4 regions of the Janibacter sp. UYMM211 genome follow, and region 4 is predicted to be linked to each of the others. Evidence: riboswitches for the same ligand, from Rfam matches in the RefSeq annotation. Region 4 holds a riboswitch; each other region holds the start of a gene.
What was found. Region 4 has a riboswitch for S-adenosylmethionine ahead of ABIB53_RS08600 (aminotransferase class V-fold PLP-dependent enzyme). Riboswitches for the same ligand answer to the same signal wherever they lie in the genome.
Positions count from the first base shown of each region.

Region 1 (4,629 bases), on a different contig from region 4:
GGCCGGGAGGCGCCCGAGACGGCCCGCCAGTCGGCGGCGAGCTCGTCGGCGAGGGCGAGGCCGCTGCGGTCGCGGGCCAGCTGCGTCCCCTTCGCCACGGCGAGCGCGCGGCTGCGGGCGGCGAGCCGGGTCGTGCTCTGCCGGGCGGTGACGTGCCAGGGCTGGTCGAGCGCCCGTGGGGCGCGGGCCGGGCTCGCCGTCCGCGTCGTGCGGCCCACGGCGGTGGCGGCGGTGCTCACGCCCCGCGCCGACCGCAGCGCGCGTCCGCTGCCCTTGATCACCCCGTCGGCGACGAGGTACCTCGAGTCCGAGGCGATCCGGTGCCAGCTGCCGTGCCCGTAGGCCACCCGCAGGCCGGCCTGGCCGAGCGGGTCGAGCGCGGTCCCGAGGGCGAGCGGCTTGAGCAGCCCCGCCCACGGCCCCGTGAAGACCGCGCTGCGCCCGAGGTCTCGGGTGCTCTCGAGCGCGTCGTAGCCGCGCGGGTCGGCGAGATCGGTGCACACCTCGTCGAGGTCGGCGGCGAGCACGGCCTCGTCGCGCCGGGCGTCCTCGCTCGCGGCGGCGTAGGCGCTCTCGTGGGCGAGGACCTCGCGGTGGGCCTCGGCGCGTCGGGCCCGCAGCGCCTCCTCGGCCGGGTGGGGTGCGTAGAGGGCGAGCTGGCGGTCGATCTCGGCCAGGGTGCTGCACGTGCGCTCGTGCGCAGCGGCCGTGCGCTCCATCTCCTCCTGGGTGGTGCGCAGCGTCCGCGAGTAGCGGGTGATGCTCTCGCCCGCGCCGCCCATGCGCGCCCCGACCTGCCGCAGGATCACCGGGACGTCACCCACCTCGCGGGCGAAGGTCTCGCCCGACGGCGACTCCCATACCCCGTGAGTGCTCACCTGCCCGAGGAGCTCGGCGACGAGCGCGACGTTGTCCTCGACGGTCGTGAGGTCGCTGCCGAGGGCGGCGACGGCGTCGGTCGCGGCGAGGTCGACGCGGTAGGGGTCGAGCGCGAGGATGTCGCGCGCGGTCCAGTCGTAGCCGGTCACAGGGTGCCGACCTTCGTCCCGCGCTCGAAGGTCGGTGTCACCGAGCGGCGCACCATGTCGTCGGTGTCGACGTAGCAGGCGCCCGCGGAGCGGGCCAGGCGGGCGAGCGAGGTGAGCTGAGCGCACAGCGTGACCCGGGCGTGCTCGAAGTCGCCGTAGACCCGGTCGACCGCCTCCTCGGCCACCCGGTCGACGAAGCCGTGGTCGACGTCGCCCGCTCCCCGCGTCTGCGCCGACCGCTCCTCCAGGTGGGTCGCGATCTCCTCGAGCCGGTCGCCGAGCGCGGCGATCGCCTCGGCGCTGATGGTCAGCCGTGTCATCCCCGAACGCTAGGTCGACCCGCCACCCCGGCCGACCGAGTTGTCCACAGGCCCTCGTCGGTCGAGGTGCGAGGGCGCCTGCGCCCGAGCCTCGAGACCACCCGAGACGTTCGCACCTGCTCGGGTTGCAACCAGCGCTCGCGCCAACATCTCGGGAGACCACCCGAGACGTTCGCACCTGCTCGGGTTACAACCAGCGCTCGCGCCAACATCTCGGGAGACCACCCCAGACGTTCGCACCTGCTCGGGTTGCAACCAGCGCTCGCGTCGACATCTCGGGCGGGCCCAGCCCGCTGACGACGAAGGGGGGACCCACCACCGGGTGGGTCCCCCCTTCGTCATGACGTCAGCTCGCGGCGCGCTCCTGCGCCTCGCCCGCGGCCGCGGCGAAGCCCCGCTCGAGGTCGGCGACGATGTCGTCGACGTGCTCGATGCCGACGGCCAGGCGCACGAGGCCCGGCGAGACACCGGCCGCGTAGCGACCCTCGTCGCTGCCCTGGCTGTGCGTCGTCGACCACGGGTGGATCGCCAGGCTGCGCACGTCGCCGATGTTCGCGACGTGGCTGTGCAGGGTCAGCCCCTCGACGAAGCGGCGACCCGCCTCCTCGCCGCCGACGATCTCGAAGGTGAGCACGGCGCCAGCACCCTTCGGCGCGTACTTCTGCGCGAGGGCGTGGTGCTTGTGGTCGGGCAGGGACGCCCAGGTGACGTGCTCGACCTGCGGGTGACCGACGAGGAAGTCGGCGACGGCGCGCGTGTTCTCCAGGTGCCGCTCGATGCGCAGCGAGAGCGTCTCGATGCCCTGCGCGACGAGGAAGGCGTTGAAGGGCGAGACCGCCGAACCGAGGTCGCGCAGCAGCTGCACCCGCGCCTTGAGGATGAAGGACAGGTTGGCCCCGAAGGCGCTGCCGACGCCGAGGTCCGGTCCGTAGCGCAGCCCGTGGTAGCTCTCGTCCGGCTCGTTGTAGGACGGGAAGCGCTGCGGGTGCAGCGCGTAGTCGAAGGTCCCGGCGTCGACGATCGCACCGGCGATCGTCGTGCCGTGCCCGCCGAGGTACTTCGTCGCCGAGTGCACGACGACGTCGGCGCCGTGCTCGATCGGGCGCAGGACGTAGGGCGTCGCGACGGTGTTGTCGACGACGAGCGGCAGCCCGAGCTCGTGGGCGACCCCGGCGACCCCCTCGACGTCGAGGATCTCGCCGCTGGGGTTGGAGATCGTCTCGCCGAAGAAGAGCTTGGTGTTCTCCTTCGCCGCGTCGCGCCACTGCTGGAGGTCCGCCGCGTCCTGCACGAAGGTCACCTCGATGCCGTAACGGGGCAGGGTCGAGCCGAGGAGGTTGTACGTGCCGCCGTACAGCGCCGGGCTGGCCACGACGTGGTCGCCGGCCTCGGCGACGTTGAGGATGGCGAAGGTCGTCGCGGCCTGGCCGGACGCGACGAGGAGGGCGCCGACTCCCCCTTCGAGCGCGGCGATGCGCTGCTCGACGACGTCCGTCGTCGGGTTCATCAGGCGGGTGTAGATGTTGCCGAGCTCCTTGAGCCCGAAGAGGTTCGCGGCGTGCTCGGTGGAGTCGAACTGGTAGCTCGTCGTCTGGTAGATCGGCAGCGCGCGGGCGCCGGTCGTCGGGTCGGGGCTCTGCCCGGCGTGGATCTGCTGCGTCTCGAAGTGCCACGTCGTGGGGTCGGACATGAGGGTTCTCCTGGTGTCATCGCGCTTGACCGTGGGCGGGTGCTCACGGACCAGGTCGTCTCCCGGGGCACCCCACCGCGGATGGAGGGTTGCCGACCAGCGAGCCGGGGCTTGACGCTGGTGCTCTTGACCTGCGGGCAGGCTAGCCCGCGTCCTCGCGGCGCGACAGGGCGCGTCTCAGGATGTGGTGGGCGCGCCCGCCGGGGCCGTGCGGCGCAGCCACCACAGCCCGACGAAGGGGAGGACGAGCGGCAGGAAGCCGTAGCCGGAGCCGAAGTGCGACCACACCGTCTTGTCCGGGAAGAGGTCGGGCGCGAGGTAGGACAGCGCCCCGACGAGCAGGACGCCGACGGCCTCGACCGTGATCGTCGCGGAGGCGACGGGGCGCCGGTCGGTGAGCAGGGCCCACGTCGCGACGACGTAGACGAGCGCGGCGAGCGCGCTCAGCAGGTAGGCCAGCGGCGCGCGGTCGAAGTACTCGAGGACCTGGAGGGTCGAGCGGCCCGTGGCCGCGAGCGCGAGGGTGCCGTAGGCGATGACGAGGAGCAGACCGGGGCCGCTGCGCACCGGACGGCCGGTGCGCTCCCCCGTCGCCTCACGCATGGACGGTCCAGATCTGCTGGATGCGCAGGGTCATCACCGCGACGACGAGGGCGCCCCCGAGGACGGCACCCATCGCCCAGCGCGACTTCTCCTTGATGGCGAGGTACGCGAGCGCCGGCGGCACGAGCGGCAGGGTGACCGCGTACGCGGCCATCGTCGGCCCCTCGCCGGGGGTGCGGACCTGCCCCGCGACGACGCAGGCGACGACGGCCTGGACGACGAGGAGCAGCTCGACGACGGCGGCGACGAGCAGCAGCCGGTCGTCGATGACGCGGTCGAGGGCCGTGTAGGCGCCGGCGACCACGGCGAGGACGAGGGAGGCGACCAGGACGATCGTGGTCAACGGCACAAGCACGAGAGCCAAGGGTAGGGCCTGCTCCTGGGCAGGATCGACCCATGCCCGCCGACCGCGACACCCGCGAGCACGTCGGCGGCCCCGTCACGGTCGACACGACGCTCGGCTACGAGCCGCCGCTCGACTGGCAGGGGCTGCTCGACTGGTACCGCTACCACGCGCTCGACGGCGTCGAGGTCGTCGACGACGAGCGCTACCGGCTCGCGCTGGCGCTCCCTCACGGCTCGACGCTCGTCGAGCTGCGCGACGACCCGGGCCAGGACCGGCTCGCCGCCCGGCTCGAGCTCGCCGACGCCGCCGACCACGACGCGGCCGTCGCCGTCCTGCGGCGCATGCTCGACCTCGACACCGATCCCGCCGAGGTCGACGCGCACCTGCGCACGGTCCCGGTGCTCGCTCCCCTCGTCGCGCGGCGCCCGGGCATCCGGCTGCCGGGCACCCCCACCCCCTTCGAAGCGGTGCTGCGGGCGGTCACCGGTCAGCAGGTGAGCGTGGCCGCCGGGCTGACCCAGCTGCACCGGCTCGTCGCCGAGGTCGGCACGCCGAGCGCGCAGGTCGGCGCGCTGCAGCCCTTCCCCGGGTCCGCGGCGGTGCACCCCTTCGGCACCGGGTGGTACCACGGGACGCGGTCAC
Region 1 is NZ_JBEPOY010000001.1:267,934-272,562, forward strand. It holds gene ABIB53_RS01200 (hypothetical protein) at 1-1,028, opposite strand, end outside; gene ABIB53_RS01205 (hypothetical protein) at 1,025-1,348, opposite strand; gene ABIB53_RS01210 (bifunctional o-acetylhomoserine/o-acetylserine sulfhydrylase) at 1,695-3,038, opposite strand; SAM riboswitch class IV at 3,055-3,170, opposite strand; gene ABIB53_RS01215 (hypothetical protein) at 3,216-3,641, opposite strand; gene ABIB53_RS01220 (hypothetical protein) at 3,634-3,984, opposite strand; gene ABIB53_RS01225 (DNA-3-methyladenine glycosylase family protein) at 4,038-4,629, shown strand, end outside.
Region 1: it holds a riboswitch for S-adenosylmethionine, as region 4 does, so the genes downstream of both, ABIB53_RS01210 (bifunctional o-acetylhomoserine/o-acetylserine sulfhydrylase) here and ABIB53_RS08600 (aminotransferase class V-fold PLP-dependent enzyme) in region 4, are expected to answer to the same signal.

Region 2 (4,629 bases), on a different contig from region 4:
TCGTCGCGGGGGCCGGGGTGCCGACGGCGGCCTCGGTGGTCTCCTCGCCGTCCTCGGCAGCCTCGTCGGCGATGTCGGCGGGATCGGGCTCGACGTCCTCGACGGGGCCGGCAGCGGCGGCCTTCGCCGCGGTCTTCTTGGTCGTCGTCTTCTTCGCGGTGCTCTTCTTCGCGGCGGTCTTCTTCGCCGGAGCGGCGGCGCCCGCGGCGGCGGCCTTGGTCGTGCCGGCCTTCTTCGCCGCCACCTTCGTCGTCACGGCTCCGTCGGCCGGAGCCTTCTTCGTCGTCGACTTCGTCGTCGCCTTCTTGGCGGGGGACGCTGCCTTCTTGGTGGCGGTCTTCTTGGTGGTGGTCGGTGGCACGTGGACCTCGATTCCCTGTTCCTTCAGCGTCTGAAGCACAACGCGCATCCGAGGGGCGGTAATCCCGGCCTCGCTCACCGCGGCGGCGACGTCCTCTGCCGTGACGTGGCCGGTGGAGCTGCCCTTGCTGAGCAAGGTCTGCACGGCAGGGTGGGCGAAGTCGCGGGGCAGGGAGTCTGACGTGGTCGAGCGGGGCGACAAGGGTCTACCGGCACCTTCCGTGGCGTGTGAGCGGGCTGGGCCCGCGCCACCGAGGATGCATCTGGAGCAGGGTGACTGCCTCCGGAGCAGGTGGCGCCTGGGCGCTCGGCCGCGGGCTTGATCACCATTATAAGTCGAGAGCACGCGAAGGGCCCACGCGACCGTGCGCATGGGCCCTTCGGCGGTGCTGCAGAGCGTCTCGCGTCAGGCGTCAGCCTTCACCGCGAGGACGGGGCACGGGGCGTCGAGGAGCACCCGCTGGGCGTTGGAGCCGAGGATGAGCTTGCCGACGGGGGTGCGGCGGCGCAGCCCGATGACGATGAGCTCGGCATCGGTCTCCTCCGCGACGGCGATGAGGTCCTCGGCCGGCTCCTTGCCGCGCACGAGACCACGCACGTCGACGTCGACGCCGCTGCCGGCGAGGTCGTCGCGCACCCCCTGGAGGGTGGCCTCCTGGGAGGCGGCGTTGTCACCGGTGAAGCCCGAGCCGCCGCGGTCGGAGTGCACGACGACGAGGGGTCGCCCGCGCAGCTTCGCCTCCTCGACCGCACGGTCGAGGGCGGCGCGTCCCTCTTTGGTCGAGACGTAACCAACGACGATCGTCATCTGCGACTCCTTGTCCATGGCTGGTAGTTGCCGCAGACGCTACACCGCGAGCGCGGTGCCGCACGGGCAAGAGGACGGGGCGCGCCGGACGCGTCAGCGGTGCCGGTCGAGGCCGTCGTCGGCGTCTCGGCGTCAGCCGTCGAGGGCTTCGCGCACGATCGTCGCGACCTGCTCGATCTCGGTGAGGAAGCCGTCGTGCCCCGACCGGCTCGTGACGAGCCGCTGGAGCGTGCCCGGGCGCAGCGCGGCGACCTCGTCGGTGAGCCGTGGGGGGTAGAGCCGGTCGCTGTCGACGGCCGCCACCGTGAGCCGCCCGGGGTAGGCCCGCAGCGCCGACTCGAGACCGCCCCGGTCACGCCCGACGTCGTGGGAGTTCATCGCCTCGGTGAGCACGACGTAGGAGTTGGCGTCGAAGCGACCGGCGAGCTTGGTGCCGTGGTGCTCGAGATAGCTCTCGACGGCGAAGGGGGCGTCGGCCCCCTCGGCCTGCCCGCGCCGCCCGAAGCGGTCGTGCAGCTCGATCTCGCTGCGGTAGGTGACGTGGGCGACCTGGCGCGCGATGCTCAGACCGGCGTCGGGGCCCTCGGGCTGCCCGTAGTAGTCGCCCCCGGCGAAGTGGGGGTCGTTGCGGATCGCCATGACCTGGGCCTGCGACCACCCGATCTGCTCCGCCGTCGCGTACGGGGTGCTCGCGAGCACGACGGCCCGCTCGACCCGCTCGGGCTCCGAGAGCGCCCACTCCAGGGCGCGCATGCCGCCCATCGAGCCGCCGACGACCGCGGCCCACCGGGTGACGCCGAGGGCGTCGGCGAGCAGGACCTCCGCGGCCACCTGGTCGCGGATCGTCACCGCTGGGAAGCGCGAACCCCACGGGGCGCCGTCCGGGGCCGGCGAGCTCGGGCCGGTGCTGCCCTGGCACCCGCCGAGCACGTTGGGCGCGACGACGAAGTAGCGGTCGGTGTCGACCGGCGCGCCGGGACCGACCATGCCCTCCCACCACCCGGGCGTCGGGTGACCGGGGCCGCTCGGCCCGACGACGTGGCTGTCGCCGGTGAGGGCGTGCTCGACGAGGACGGCGTTGGAGCCGTCCGGGGCGAGCTCGCCCCACGTCTCGTAGGCGATCCGGACCTCGGGCAGCCGTGCGCCGCGCTCGAGGTCGAGCGGTCCGAGGTCGGCGAAGACCCGGCCGCCGGGGTCGTCGCCCTCGCGCCAGGCCGCGCTCGGGCGCGCCGGGCCTGCCGCGCGGGCGGGCACCGAGGTGGGGATGGGGGTGCCCGGTCGATCTGCACCGGGTCGGACGAATGACGTCACGCTCATGACGGATGCGCTCCTGCAGCCTCGCTCTTGCACGCACCGGGTCGGTGCGGCCAGGTCATCACCCGGGGCACCCCATCGCGAGGAGGGTTGCCGCCCAGCAAGCCGGCGCTTGACGCTGGGTCTCATGACCTGCCCGAAGTGTAACGAGGCGCCGTGGGCGGGGCCACGGGCGTCTCACCCTCAGGCGGCGGGCAACCGGATGCCGTGCGTCACGAGCTGGTCGAGCAGCACCGCGAGCCGGTAGCGGGGGTCGGCCCGCAGGGCTGCCTCGAGGGCGACGCCGGCCAGGGCACCGCTGCCGGACCACCAGGCGACCTGCCCGACGACGGTGAGCAGCGCCGCGCTGCGCGGCTCGGGCACCCGGCGCGCCACGCCGCACAGCCGGTCGAGCAGGGCCTCGACGTCGAGCGCCGCCTCGTCGGCGAGCGCCGGTGCGCCGTCGAGCGCCGGTGCGCCGTCGACCTCTCCCCCGCCGCTGCCCGCCGCGCCGTGGGCCCACGTGCAGCAGCGCGCTGCCGCGGCGGCGGCGCGCAGGTCGTCGGGGTCGATGCCGGGCACCGCGTCCGGCCCGGGGGTGAGGACGGCGAGGAGGGCGTCGCGCCAGGCCCGGTCGCGCAACGACACGACGAGATCGACGACGACCTCGTCGTCGAGGTCGTCGACCGGCTCACGGGCGCTGAGCACGGCCGTCCAGGCGGAGATCGCCCGGGCCCGACCCCGGGGCCCCTTCGGACGGTGGGCCAGGAGAGTCTCGACACGCGTGCTGCACGGGTGGGTCCCCGCGGCGACCTGCTCCGCGAGGTCCGATCGCGTCCGCAGGGGCGCCCGCCCGTGCGCGACGAGCGCGGCGACACCGGGCACCCTGCTCGCCTCGGGGAGCACGACGCCGTCCTCCTCCCACCCCTCGACGTCGCGGTCCGGCGAGTGCCACCGTCCGTCGCGCACGACGACGACCGGGCTGCACCCGATGACGCCTCGGTCGACGAGATCCGCGAGGACGGCGCGCATCCGGGCGGAGGCGCCGGACCGGGTCTCGTAGGCGACGGCGACCACCGCGCGGGCCCGGGTCTGCACGACCTGCCCGACCATCTGGCGCACGGCGCGCTCGGCATGCTCGTCGGGGACGATGTCGCAGCGCTGGATCAGCCCGACGCGTCGCCCGTCGAGGGCGAGCAGGACGAGCGAGTCCTCGGGGTGGAAGCCGAGGAGATAGGGCGCCATGACGGCGATGTCGACAGGGGTGCGGGCTCGGACGGTCTCCATGACCGCACGCTGCCCGGTGGCACGGGCTGCCGTCAGGCCGTCGGGGCGCCCTGTGGACGACGGCTGCGCGGCGGGCGCGCCTGTGGACGACGCACGGGGCCGTCAGTCGCGGACGACCTCGGAGGGCACGGTCGTCGACGTCGCGTAGGCGGATGCGGGGCCCGACGCGTGGCCCGATGCGTAGGCATGGGCACCGGGAGCGGGCGAGCCGGCCTGCTCCCAGGCGATGAAGTCCTCGGTCTCGCGCACGAGCGACACGGCGAGCCAGGACAGGATGACCGCGTCGTCGACGAGGCCGACGACGAGGAGCAGCCCCTCCGGCACGACGTCGATCGGCGAGACGACGTAGCCGAGGCCGAGGAGCATGAGGGTGAGCTGCCCGCTGCTCATCCCCTGGTAGCGCCCGCTGCGGACCGCGCGCACGAGGCGCGGCAGCGCGAGCACCCGCTGGAGCAGGCTGGGCGTGCCGGGACGGGTGGCGCTGCGGACGGCGCCGGCGAGGTTCGCGGCGGCGTGCATGCGGTGTCGTCGGGCCATCGGGCTCCTCCTGGTGAAGGTCCGGGCCGGTCTGGGGCCGGCCGCGAGGAGTAGAACGAGCAGGCGACCCGGAGGATTCCCCCGGGTCGCCCGGTGGTCACGCGGCGGGCGGGAACTCCGTGCGCACGTGGTCGGCGAGCTGCTTGAGCAGCCATGTGTCCATGCCCGCTCCGACGGCCCCGCCGACGACCGGCACCGACTTGCCGAAGCGGGAGAAGGACTTGCGCCCCGCCGTCGACAGGATCCGGAAGCCGACGGCCTTGTTGACGACCATGAGGGCCGGCCCCGGGAGGCGCTGCGCGGCGAGGTTGGTCAGGCGCCCGGACGGGGCGGCCATCCCGGCC
Region 2 is NZ_JBEPOY010000001.1:255,963-260,591, forward strand. It holds gene ABIB53_RS01155 (RNA polymerase sigma factor) at 1-562, opposite strand, end outside; gene ABIB53_RS01160 (universal stress protein) at 767-1,168, opposite strand; gene metX (homoserine O-acetyltransferase MetX) at 1,301-2,485, opposite strand; SAM riboswitch class IV at 2,504-2,615, opposite strand; gene ABIB53_RS01170 (DUF4192 domain-containing protein) at 2,666-3,748, opposite strand; gene ABIB53_RS01175 (YkvA family protein) at 3,851-4,285, opposite strand; gene ABIB53_RS01180 (EcsC family protein) at 4,383-4,629, opposite strand, start outside.
Region 2: it holds a riboswitch for S-adenosylmethionine, as region 4 does, so the genes downstream of both, metX (homoserine O-acetyltransferase MetX) here and ABIB53_RS08600 (aminotransferase class V-fold PLP-dependent enzyme) in region 4, are expected to answer to the same signal.

Region 3 (4,629 bases), on a different contig from region 4:
CGCCCTCGACGCGATCGCCATCGCCGCCCAGGCCCTCACCGGTCAGGCCCTCGGGGCCGGCGACCGCCGGGCGGTCCGCGACGCGAGCGCGATCATGATGCGGTGGGGCTGGTGGACCGGCGTCGTCCTCGGGCTGCTCGTCCTCGCCGGGCACCAGGTGCTCCCCGCCCTCTTCACGACAGACGCCGGGGTGCGCGCCTCCATCGCCTCGGGCCTGCTCGTCGTCGCGATCGGCCAGCCGCTCGCCGGCCTCGTCTTCACCGCCGACGGCATCCTCATCGGGGCCGGCGACGGGCGCTGGCTCGCCGGGGCCTCGACGGTCGTCCTGCTCGCCTACGTCCCGCTCGTCCTGCTCGCCCGCCACCTGGGCCAGGGGCACACGGCGACCTCGGCGATGGTCGTCCTCTGGGTCGCCTTCAGCGGCTTCATGCTCGTGCGCTGGGCGACGCTGTGGTGGCGCCTGCGCAGCGACGCCTGGCTCGTCACCGGCGCCCACCGCTGACCCGGCCGCGCGGTCGCCCGCGACCCGGAACCCGGGTCACAGCCGGGCAACGTCTCGGTCTCACCCGTTGATCTGCGCCCACGACTAAGGTTGCGTGGATCGGCATGACCCCGCCACAAGCGTCGTCCGTCCTGCCCGTCCCTGCCGCTGACAGCGGTGGCCTGCGAGGATTCGAGGAGGCGGTCAACGACGTCGTCGGCCCCTTCGCCGACTGGCTGTCCTCCGTCGTCTTCTACGCCGTCCCGCTCCCCGGGGGCTCCGAGCTGCCCCTCGTCGTCCTCTGGCTCGTCGCCGCGGGCGTCATCATCACGGCCTACCTCGGCGTCGTGCAGGTGCGCGGCGCGCGGCTGTCCCTCGAGGTGGTCCGCGGCAAGTTCTCGCGCCCGGACGACCCCGGTGAGATCACGCACTTCCAGGCTCTCTCGTCGGCGTTGTCCGGCACCGTCGGCCTCGGCAACATCGCCGGCGTCGGCGCGGCTCTCGCCCTCGGTGGGGCGGGTGCGACCTTCTGGATGGTCGTCTGCGGTCTGCTCGGCATGGCGACGAAGTTCGCGGAGTGCACGCTTGGCGTGAAGTACCGCACCGTCAACCCCGACGGCTCGATCTCCGGCGGCCCCTTCAAGTACCTGCCGGTCGCGTACGGCCGGTTCGGCCGGGTCCCCGCCGCGATCATGACCGGCGCCTTCGCCATCGCGATCTTCTTCTTCGGGGTCGGCGGCGGCAACATGTTCCAGGCCAACCAGACCTTCGCCCAGGCTCGCGAGGTGACCGGTGGCGCCGACGGCTTCCTCGGCTCCGACGGGTCCGCGCTCGTCTTCGGCCTGGCCCTGGCCGCGCTCATCGGCGCGGTGATCCTCGGCGGCATCACCTCGATCGCCGCGGTGACCTCGAAGCTCGTCCCGGTCATGGGCATCGGCTACGTCGCGGCGTGCCTGCTCGTCATCGGCTCGAACATCAGCCAGGTCCCCGGCGCCCTCGGCGACATCGTCAGCGGCGCCTTCACCCCGGAGGCCGGGCTCGGCGGCCTCGTCGGCGTCCTCATCGTCGGCTTCCAGCGCGCGGCCTTCTCCAACGAGGCCGGTCTGGGATCGGCCCCGATCGCGCACTCGGCCGTGAAGACCACCCGCCCCGTCTCCGAGGGCTTCGTCGCCCTCCTCGAGCCCTTCATCGACACGGTCATCGTGTGCACGATGACCGCCCTGACCATCGTCATCGCGAACCCGCCGTCGTGGCGCGAGGGCATCGACCAGGTCAAGGCGGGTGGCGGCGCGCCCGACGGCGTGCTCCTCACCAGCGACGCCTTCGCCACCTTCCTGCCGCAGTTCCCGGTGATCCTCGCCGTCATGGTGGCGCTCTTCGCCTTCTCCACGCTCATCACGTGGAGCTACTACGGCGAGAAGGCCTGGGAGTACTTCTTCGGCCCGTCGCGGCCGAGCCTGCTCACCTACAAGCTGATCTTCGTCTCCTTCACGGTCATCGGCACGGTGCTCACCTTCGGCTCGGTGCTCACCCTCACCGACGCCTTCCTCTTCATGTGCGGCTTCATCAACCTCCTCGGGCTGTACTTCCTCCTGCCCGAGCTCAAGAGCGAGATGCGCGACTACCTGGCCGACTGGCGCAGCGGACGTCTCTACGAGCTCGGCGCCGCCGACGAGGCCGAGCTGAGCGCCATCCGCGAGGAGCAGGGCAACACCGGCGACCTGCCCCAGATGCGCACCGACTCGGCTCACGACAGCGGGCTGAGCATGGAGGAGCGCGCCCGCGGCGGGGCCCGGGCCGACGAAGACTGACACGCCCGACCCACGTCATGACGAGGACGACCCGCCGGCACACCGCCGGCGGGTCGTCCTGCGTCCGTAGGCGGTCCGAGATGCGAGACACCAATCCCTACTGTTGCGATAGGACTTGATCGCGCGCTAGGTTCCTCGCAGGTCATGAGCTCCAGCGCCAAGCCCCGGCTCGCTGGACAGCAACCCTCCATCTCGCGGTGGGGTGCTCCGGGTGAGGACCTGGCCCCTGCCGACGTGGCAGGGGCAAGCGCGAGGCCCCACGGCCTCGAGACGAGGACGGGCACCACATGAGCACCGACACGACCCGCACCACGGGCCGGCGCAGCTGCCGGCACGTCGAGCGACGGCACGTCGACCTGCTCCGCGTCAGCAGCGCGCTCTGTCGCCGCTGACGCAGCAGACGTAGCACCCCACCATCGACCGGTCGCCCCGCGGCCCGGTCAGCGTGGCGTGCCCGTCACCCCTGACCCAGCGCCCCTGGGTCGCCCGCACCCTCACCGCACCACGGCCGTCCGGTACCCGCCGACGTCCGACGACCCCCCATGCCCAGGAAGGCATCCCCATGGCTCTCGTCGCCACCATCTCGAGCAGTCCGTCGACGACATCGCGCACCGACGGCGTGCTCACCCACCTCTCGCGCTGGGTCCAGCGCGCCGGGCATCTCACCCTGCCCGTCGTCCTGCGCGACCTGCCCGCCGAGCCGCTCCTGCGAGCCGACACCACCCACCCCGACGTCGCCGCCGCGGTCGCGACGATCGCGAGCGCCGACGCCGTCGTCGTGAGCACCCCGGTCTACAAGGCGGCCTACAGCGGTCTGCTCAAGACCTTCCTCGACCTGCTGCCCCAGGACGCGCTGCGCGGCAAGGTCGTCCTGCCCGTGGCCACCGGAGGCAGCCCCGCGCACGTCCTGTCCGTCGACTACGCGCTGCGGCCGGTGCTGGCCAGCCTGGCGCCGAGCGCGATCACCCCCGGATGGTTCGTGCGGGCCGACGAGGTGCACCTGCTCGACGGCGGTGAGATCCTCCTCGACGAGTCCGCCGCCGCCCCCCTTCGCGAGGTCACCCGGGTCTTCCTCGACGGCGTCGCCGGGCGATCGCTCGTCGCGGCCGCCGACCGCGCGCACGGCGTGGAGCGGGCGGCCTGATGCGCACCACGACCCGCCGCTCCGTCCTGTCCGCCGGCGCGCTCCTCGCCCTGACGACGAGCCTGGCCGCCGGGTGCGCCCTGCCCACGAGCGACGCGCAGTCGCAGGAGGAGGGAGCGCACACGACCGTGCGCTACCAGGGCAGTGCCAACGCCGTCACCTGGCCCGAGCTCGCCGACGACCTCGGCTACCTCGATCGCGTCCAGCTCAAGTACGTCGGCGCGACGACCAGCGGCCCGCAGGACATCCAGTCCGTCGCGACCGGTCAGACCGACATCGGCGGCGCCTTCTCGGGCGCCATCGTCAAGCTCGTCGAGGCGGGCTCCCCGATCACCGCCGTCGTCAACTACTACGGCTCGGACGCGAGGTCCTACCAGGGGGTCTACGTCCGCAAGGACAGCGCCATCCGCCGGCCCCGCGACCTCGTCGGCAAGAAGATCGCGGTCAACACGCTGGGCGCCCAAACCGAGGCGGCGATCGACACGTGGCTGACGACGTCCGGGCTGTCGCAGAGCGAGATCGACCAGGTCCAGCTCGTCGTCCTGCCGCCCAACGACACCGAGGAGGCCGTCCGACGCGGGCAGGTCGACGCCGGCGCGCTCGGCGGGATCCTCCAGGACCACGCGAAGGCCCAGGGCGACATCCGTGAGCTCTTCCGCGACACCGAGGTCGTCGGACCGATCAACGGCGGGCAGTACGTGCTGCGCGACGACTTCATCGCGCAGCACCCCCAGGCCACCCGAGAGCTGACGACCGGGGTCGCGAAGGCCATCGAGTGGGCCCGCACGACGCCCCGCGCCGACGTCATCGCCCGCTTCACCCAGATCGTCGAGGCGCGCGACCGCAACGAGACGACCGCCAACCTGCGGTACTGGAAGAGCACGGGCATCCCCGCCCGCGGCGGGGTCATCAGCGACACCGACTTCACCCAGTGGTCGGACTGGCTGGAGAGCAGCGGCATCGTCGCGGCGGGCGAGCTCGACCCCTCGCAGATCTACACCAACGAGTACAACGACCTCGCGAAGGAGGGGTCGTCGTGACCTCGAGCATCGAGCTGCGCCACGTGACGAAGGAGTTCGTCGTGCGGCCCACGAAGGAGCAGCCCCGCGCGAGCGTCCTGCGGGCGCTCGACGACATCAGCCTCACCGTGCCCGCCGGCGAGTTCCTCACCCTCGTCGGCCCGAGCGGGTCGG
Region 3 is NZ_JBEPOY010000004.1:16,657-21,285, reverse strand. It holds gene ABIB53_RS11265 (MATE family efflux transporter) at 1-502, shown strand, start outside; gene ABIB53_RS11260 (alanine/glycine:cation symporter family protein) at 607-2,292, shown strand; SAM riboswitch class IV at 2,433-2,548, shown strand; gene ABIB53_RS11255 (putative leader peptide) at 2,580-2,684, shown strand; gene ssuE (NADPH-dependent FMN reductase) at 2,855-3,436, shown strand; gene ABIB53_RS11245 (ABC transporter substrate-binding protein) at 3,436-4,476, shown strand; gene ABIB53_RS11240 (ABC transporter ATP-binding protein) at 4,473-4,629, shown strand, end outside.
Region 3: it holds a riboswitch for S-adenosylmethionine, as region 4 does, so the genes downstream of both, ABIB53_RS11255 (putative leader peptide) here and ABIB53_RS08600 (aminotransferase class V-fold PLP-dependent enzyme) in region 4, are expected to answer to the same signal.

Region 4 (4,629 bases):
AACTCCTCCAGCGGCGCGATCCTCGCCGGTCCGGAGATCACCGCCCGCGGCTTCGCCGAGGACGACGAGATCTTCGAGCAGGTGCGTCCGAAGATCGTCTCGGCGATCCAGGACGCGACGGCGAAGGGGGTCACCGACCCCCACCAGCTGCAGCAGGTCATCCGCCGCGCCGTCGGCGGCTGGGTCGGCGGCAAGATCCGCCGCCGCCCGATGATCATCCCGACGGTCGTCGAGGCCTGAGGCGCACCCCTTCGCCCCGGCACCCCCGAGCTAGCACACCCCCCGAGCTACCACACCCCCCGAGCTACCACGCAGTACTGGTCGTCATCACGACCAGTACTGCGTCGTAGCCGGGTCGGTAGCCGGAGGCGGGCGGAAGGGGGAGTCAGCCCCGCGGGGCGAGGGAGCGGACCGCGGCGACGAGGCGGTCGACGTGCTCGGGGGAGTTCGCCAGACCCAGGCTCGCGCGGACCGCGCTCGTGCTGCTCGAGCCCTGCCGCGCGAGGAGGGCGTCGACGAGGACGTGGGCGCAGAAGCGTCCGTCGCGCACCCCGATGCCGTGCTCGTCGGAGAGCCGGCGAGAGACCTCCTGCGCCGAGCGGCCCTCGACGGTGAAGGTCACGACCGGCGCCCGGTCGTGCGTCGGCCCGAAGATGGAGTGCGTCTGCACCCCGGGGATCGCGTCGAGCCGGCTGACCAGGCCCCGCCCGAGGGTCTCGTCGAGCTCGGCGATGGCCTCGCGGTGCTCCTCGACGACCTCGCACGCGACGGCCAGGGCCACCGCGCCGAGGACGTTCGGGCTGCCGGCCTCGTGGCGGGCGGGCCCGATCTGCCACGTCGTGTCCTCGTCGGAGACCGCGGCCGTCGCACCGCCCCCGGCGAGGTAGGGCTCGGCGGCGTCGAGCCAGTCCGAGCGCCCGACGAGCACGCCCGCGCCGTACGGGGCGTAGATCTTGTGCCCCGAGAAGGCGACGTAGTCGAGCTCCTCGAGCGCGAGGTCGACGGCGCGGTGCTGGACGAGCTGGGCGGCGTCGAGCGCGACCCGGGCGCCGTGCCGGCGGGCGACCGCCGCGATCTGCGCGACCGGCCAGTACTCGCCCGTGACGTTCGACGCGCCGGTGACGACGACGAGCGCGTCGGCGGTGCGCGAGGTCCGCAGCGCCGCGTCGACGACCGAGACCGCCTCGGCCGGGCTCGAGGGCACGGGGAGGCGGACGAGCTGCTCGGCGCGCCACGGCAGGATCGTCGCGTGGTGGTCGGAGCCGAAGACGAAGACCTGCGCGTCCTGCGGCACGACCGAGGCGAGGAGGTTGAAGGAGTCGGTGGTGTTGCGCGTGAAGATCACGTGGTCGTCCGCGCGCGCGCCGACGAAGCGGGCCACGACCTCGCGGGCCTGCTCGTAGCGCGCGCTCGTCACGCGCGAGGCGTAGCCGTTGCCGCGGTGCACCGACGAGTACGTGAGGCTCGCCTCGTCGACGGCGGCCTTGACGGCGACGAAGGCCGAGGTCGAGGCCCCGTGGTCGAGATTCGCGTACTCCACCTCGGCGCCGGACTCGAGCGGGCAGACGAGCCCGTCGGAGACGAGGGCCGGGGTCGACGGCGCGCTCGGGCGGGGTCGCAGCTGGTGCACGGCCGCCAGCGTCGGCTCGGCGGGGCGGGGGAGCGTCGGCGCAGCGGCCGGGGCGAGAGCGGTGGTGGACATGGCATGCCTCCCATGAGGTCTGGGACCTCGGGGCAGCCGGGGTCCGCGCTTGCCGGCGTCGTCTGGCGTCGGCCAGGTCGTCACCCGGAGCACCCCACCGCGGAGGAGGGTTGCCGACCAGCGAGCCGGGGCTTGACGCTGGCACTCATGACCTTGGCCGCGACGATAGCAGCGGGTCGGGGAGCGGCGTCGAGCCCGTCCGGCCCCGTCTTGTCTGCTGAGACCTGGGCGGGGGAGGGGCGTGCTCAGGCGCGTACGAGGAGCGCGAGGACCGCCCCGAGCACGAGGTAGGGGCCGAAGGCGAGGTGCGTGGCCCGGTCCACCCGGCGCAGCACGAGGAGCACGAGCGCAGCGGCACCGCCGAGCGCGAAGGCCGCGTACACGCCGATGGTGAGGGTGCTCCACCCGTACCAGCCGAGCAGCGGGGCGAGGGCGAGCACGAGCTTCGCGTCGCCCATCCCGATGCCGCGCGAGCCGAGGACGAGGCTGACGAGCACGAAGGCACCGCCGACGCCCGCCGTGGCGACGAGCGCCCGACGCAGATCGTCCCACTGCCCGGACGTCGCCGCGGCGAGGGCGAGGAGCGCGAGGACGGCGGCCGCGAAGGGGAGCGTGAGGGCGTTGGGCAGCCGGTGGACGTCCGCGTCGACCGCGAGCAGGAGCAGGCCGACCGGGGCGAGGAGCGCGGTCGCCGCCGCGGCGGCGAGCGGCTCGTCGCGGGAGACCCAGACGAGGGCGGCCGCGAGCGCCGGCACCGCCGGCACGAGCCACCCGTGGGCGGGCAGCGGAGCCGTCTCGTCGGGGCGTCGGTAGGTGCCCGAGCGGCCCCACCTCCACGCGAGGGGCATGCCCACGAGCGCGACGGCGAGCGCGACGAGGACATGGGGCACGCACGCAGGGTATGCGGGCGCCGGTGGCTCTCCCCGGCGCCGTCCACACCCCCGTCGCCCGGGATCGGTGCGCCCTGGTGCGCGTGTGACACGTGTGAAAGGGGTGGCGATCGCCTAGCCTGCGAGCATGGCAACACGTAACGGCACCCCCGCGCGCCCGCGTGGGGGATCCACCCGCGCACCCGGTCGCACGGCCGCGACCAAGGGCCCGGGGCGGTCCACGGGCACCAAGGCCCGGTCCTCCTCGCGCTCCTCCGGCCGCACCGGCTCGAAGGGGTCGGGCACGACCTCTGCGAAGGGGGGAGGTCTCCCGCTCCCGCTCGCCGCCGTGCGCAGCACGTGGATGGGAGTCGCCGGCGCCGCCGGCGCCGGTGCCCGTCGGGTGGGCCACCAGGCCGGCCAGATCGAGCCCGAGCACCGTCGTGACGGTCTCGGCTTCACCCTCGTCGCGCTCGCTGTCGTCGTCGCCGCCGTCGAGTGGTGGGGCCTGCAGGGCGGGCTCGCCGATCTCGTGCACGCCGTGGCCGCAGGGACCTTCGGCCGCGTCGCCTACGCCCTCCCGCTCGTCCTCGTCCTCGCCGGGTGGCGCCTGCTGCGCGGCGCCGACGACGCGACGAGCGCCCGGCTCGGCTTCGGCCTGGCCCTGCTCTCGCTGTCGGTCTGCGGTCTGACGCACATCGCCCGCGGCATCCCGCAGCCCCCCGACGGCGCCGGCCCGATGCGCGACGCCGGCGGCATCGTCGGCTTCCTCGCCTCCGACCCGCTCGCCACCGGGCTCACCGTGTGGCCGACGGCGATCATCCTCGTGCTGCTCGGCACCTTCTCGCTCCTGCTCGTCACGGGCACGCCCCTGCACGAGATCCCCACCCGGGCCGCCTACCTGCGGGCCGTCTTCACCGGCGCCCCGCCGCAGCCGCACAACGAGGTCGAGAGCACGCCGGCGGCCGCCCGTGCCGTGCAGGCCGCCCGCAAGCGCCGCTTCGACGAGCTCGACGAGCGCGACGGCGACACCGCCTTCGACCAGGCCGCCCAGGTCTCGCCCGCGGAGAAGGCACGCCGCCGGCGGGCCGCGAAGGCCGAGTCCGACGCCGCGAAGGCGGCCGAGGCCGCCGCGGCAGAGGAGGCCGCCGCCCCGGAGGCCCCGGCGAAGGGGGGCCCGCGCCCCGGCGAGAAGCGCTCGACCGGCAACGGCGTCGTCGCCCCGGTCGCCAAGGACAAGACCCCGCTGCAGGCGCCCCCGACGACCCAGCTGCCGCAGCGCGTCGAGCAGCTCGCCCTCGCCGGCGACGTCACCTACACGCTGCCCGACTCGGCGGCGCTCAAGGCCGGCTCGCCGCACAAGGAGCGCTCCGCCGCCAACGACCAGGTCGTCGACGCCCTGACCAACGTCCTCGACGAGTTCGGCATCGACGCGCAGGTCACCGGCTTCCACCGCGGCCCCACCGTCACCCGGTACGTCGTCGAGCTGGGCCCCGGCGTCAAGGTCGAGCGCGTCACCGCGCTCAGCAAGAACATCGCCTACGCCGTGGCCTCGGCCGACGTGCGCATCCTCAGCCCCATCCCGGGCAAGTCGGCCATCGGCATCGAGATCCCGAACGCCGACAAGGAGATGGTCTGCCTCGGCGACGTGCTGCGCAGCGACGTCGCACGGACCAACGAGCACCCGATGGTCATGGGTGTCGGCAAGGACGTCGAGGGCGGGTACGTCATCGCCAACCTCGCGAAGATGCCCCACATCCTCGTCGCCGGCGCGACGGGCTCCGGCAAGTCGAGCTTCGTCAACTCGATGATCACCTCGATCCTCATGCGGGCCACGCCCGACGAGGTGCGCATGGTGCTCGTGGACCCCAAGCGCGTGGAGCTCACCGCGTACGAGGGGATCCCGCACCTCATCACGCCCATCATCACCAACGCGAAGAAGGCCGCCGAGGCCCTCCAGTGGGTGGTGAAGGAGATGGACATGCGCTACGACGACCTCGCGGCCTTCGGGTACAAGCACGTCGACGACTTCAACAAGGCGGTCCGCGCCGGCACCGT
Region 4 is NZ_JBEPOY010000002.1:727,807-732,435, forward strand. It holds gene ABIB53_RS08595 (ribonuclease J) at 1-240, shown strand, start outside; gene ABIB53_RS08600 (aminotransferase class V-fold PLP-dependent enzyme) at 386-1,702, opposite strand; SAM riboswitch class IV at 1,743-1,855, opposite strand; gene ABIB53_RS08605 (prepilin peptidase) at 1,948-2,592, opposite strand; gene ABIB53_RS08610 (FtsK/SpoIIIE family DNA translocase) at 2,720-4,629, shown strand, end outside.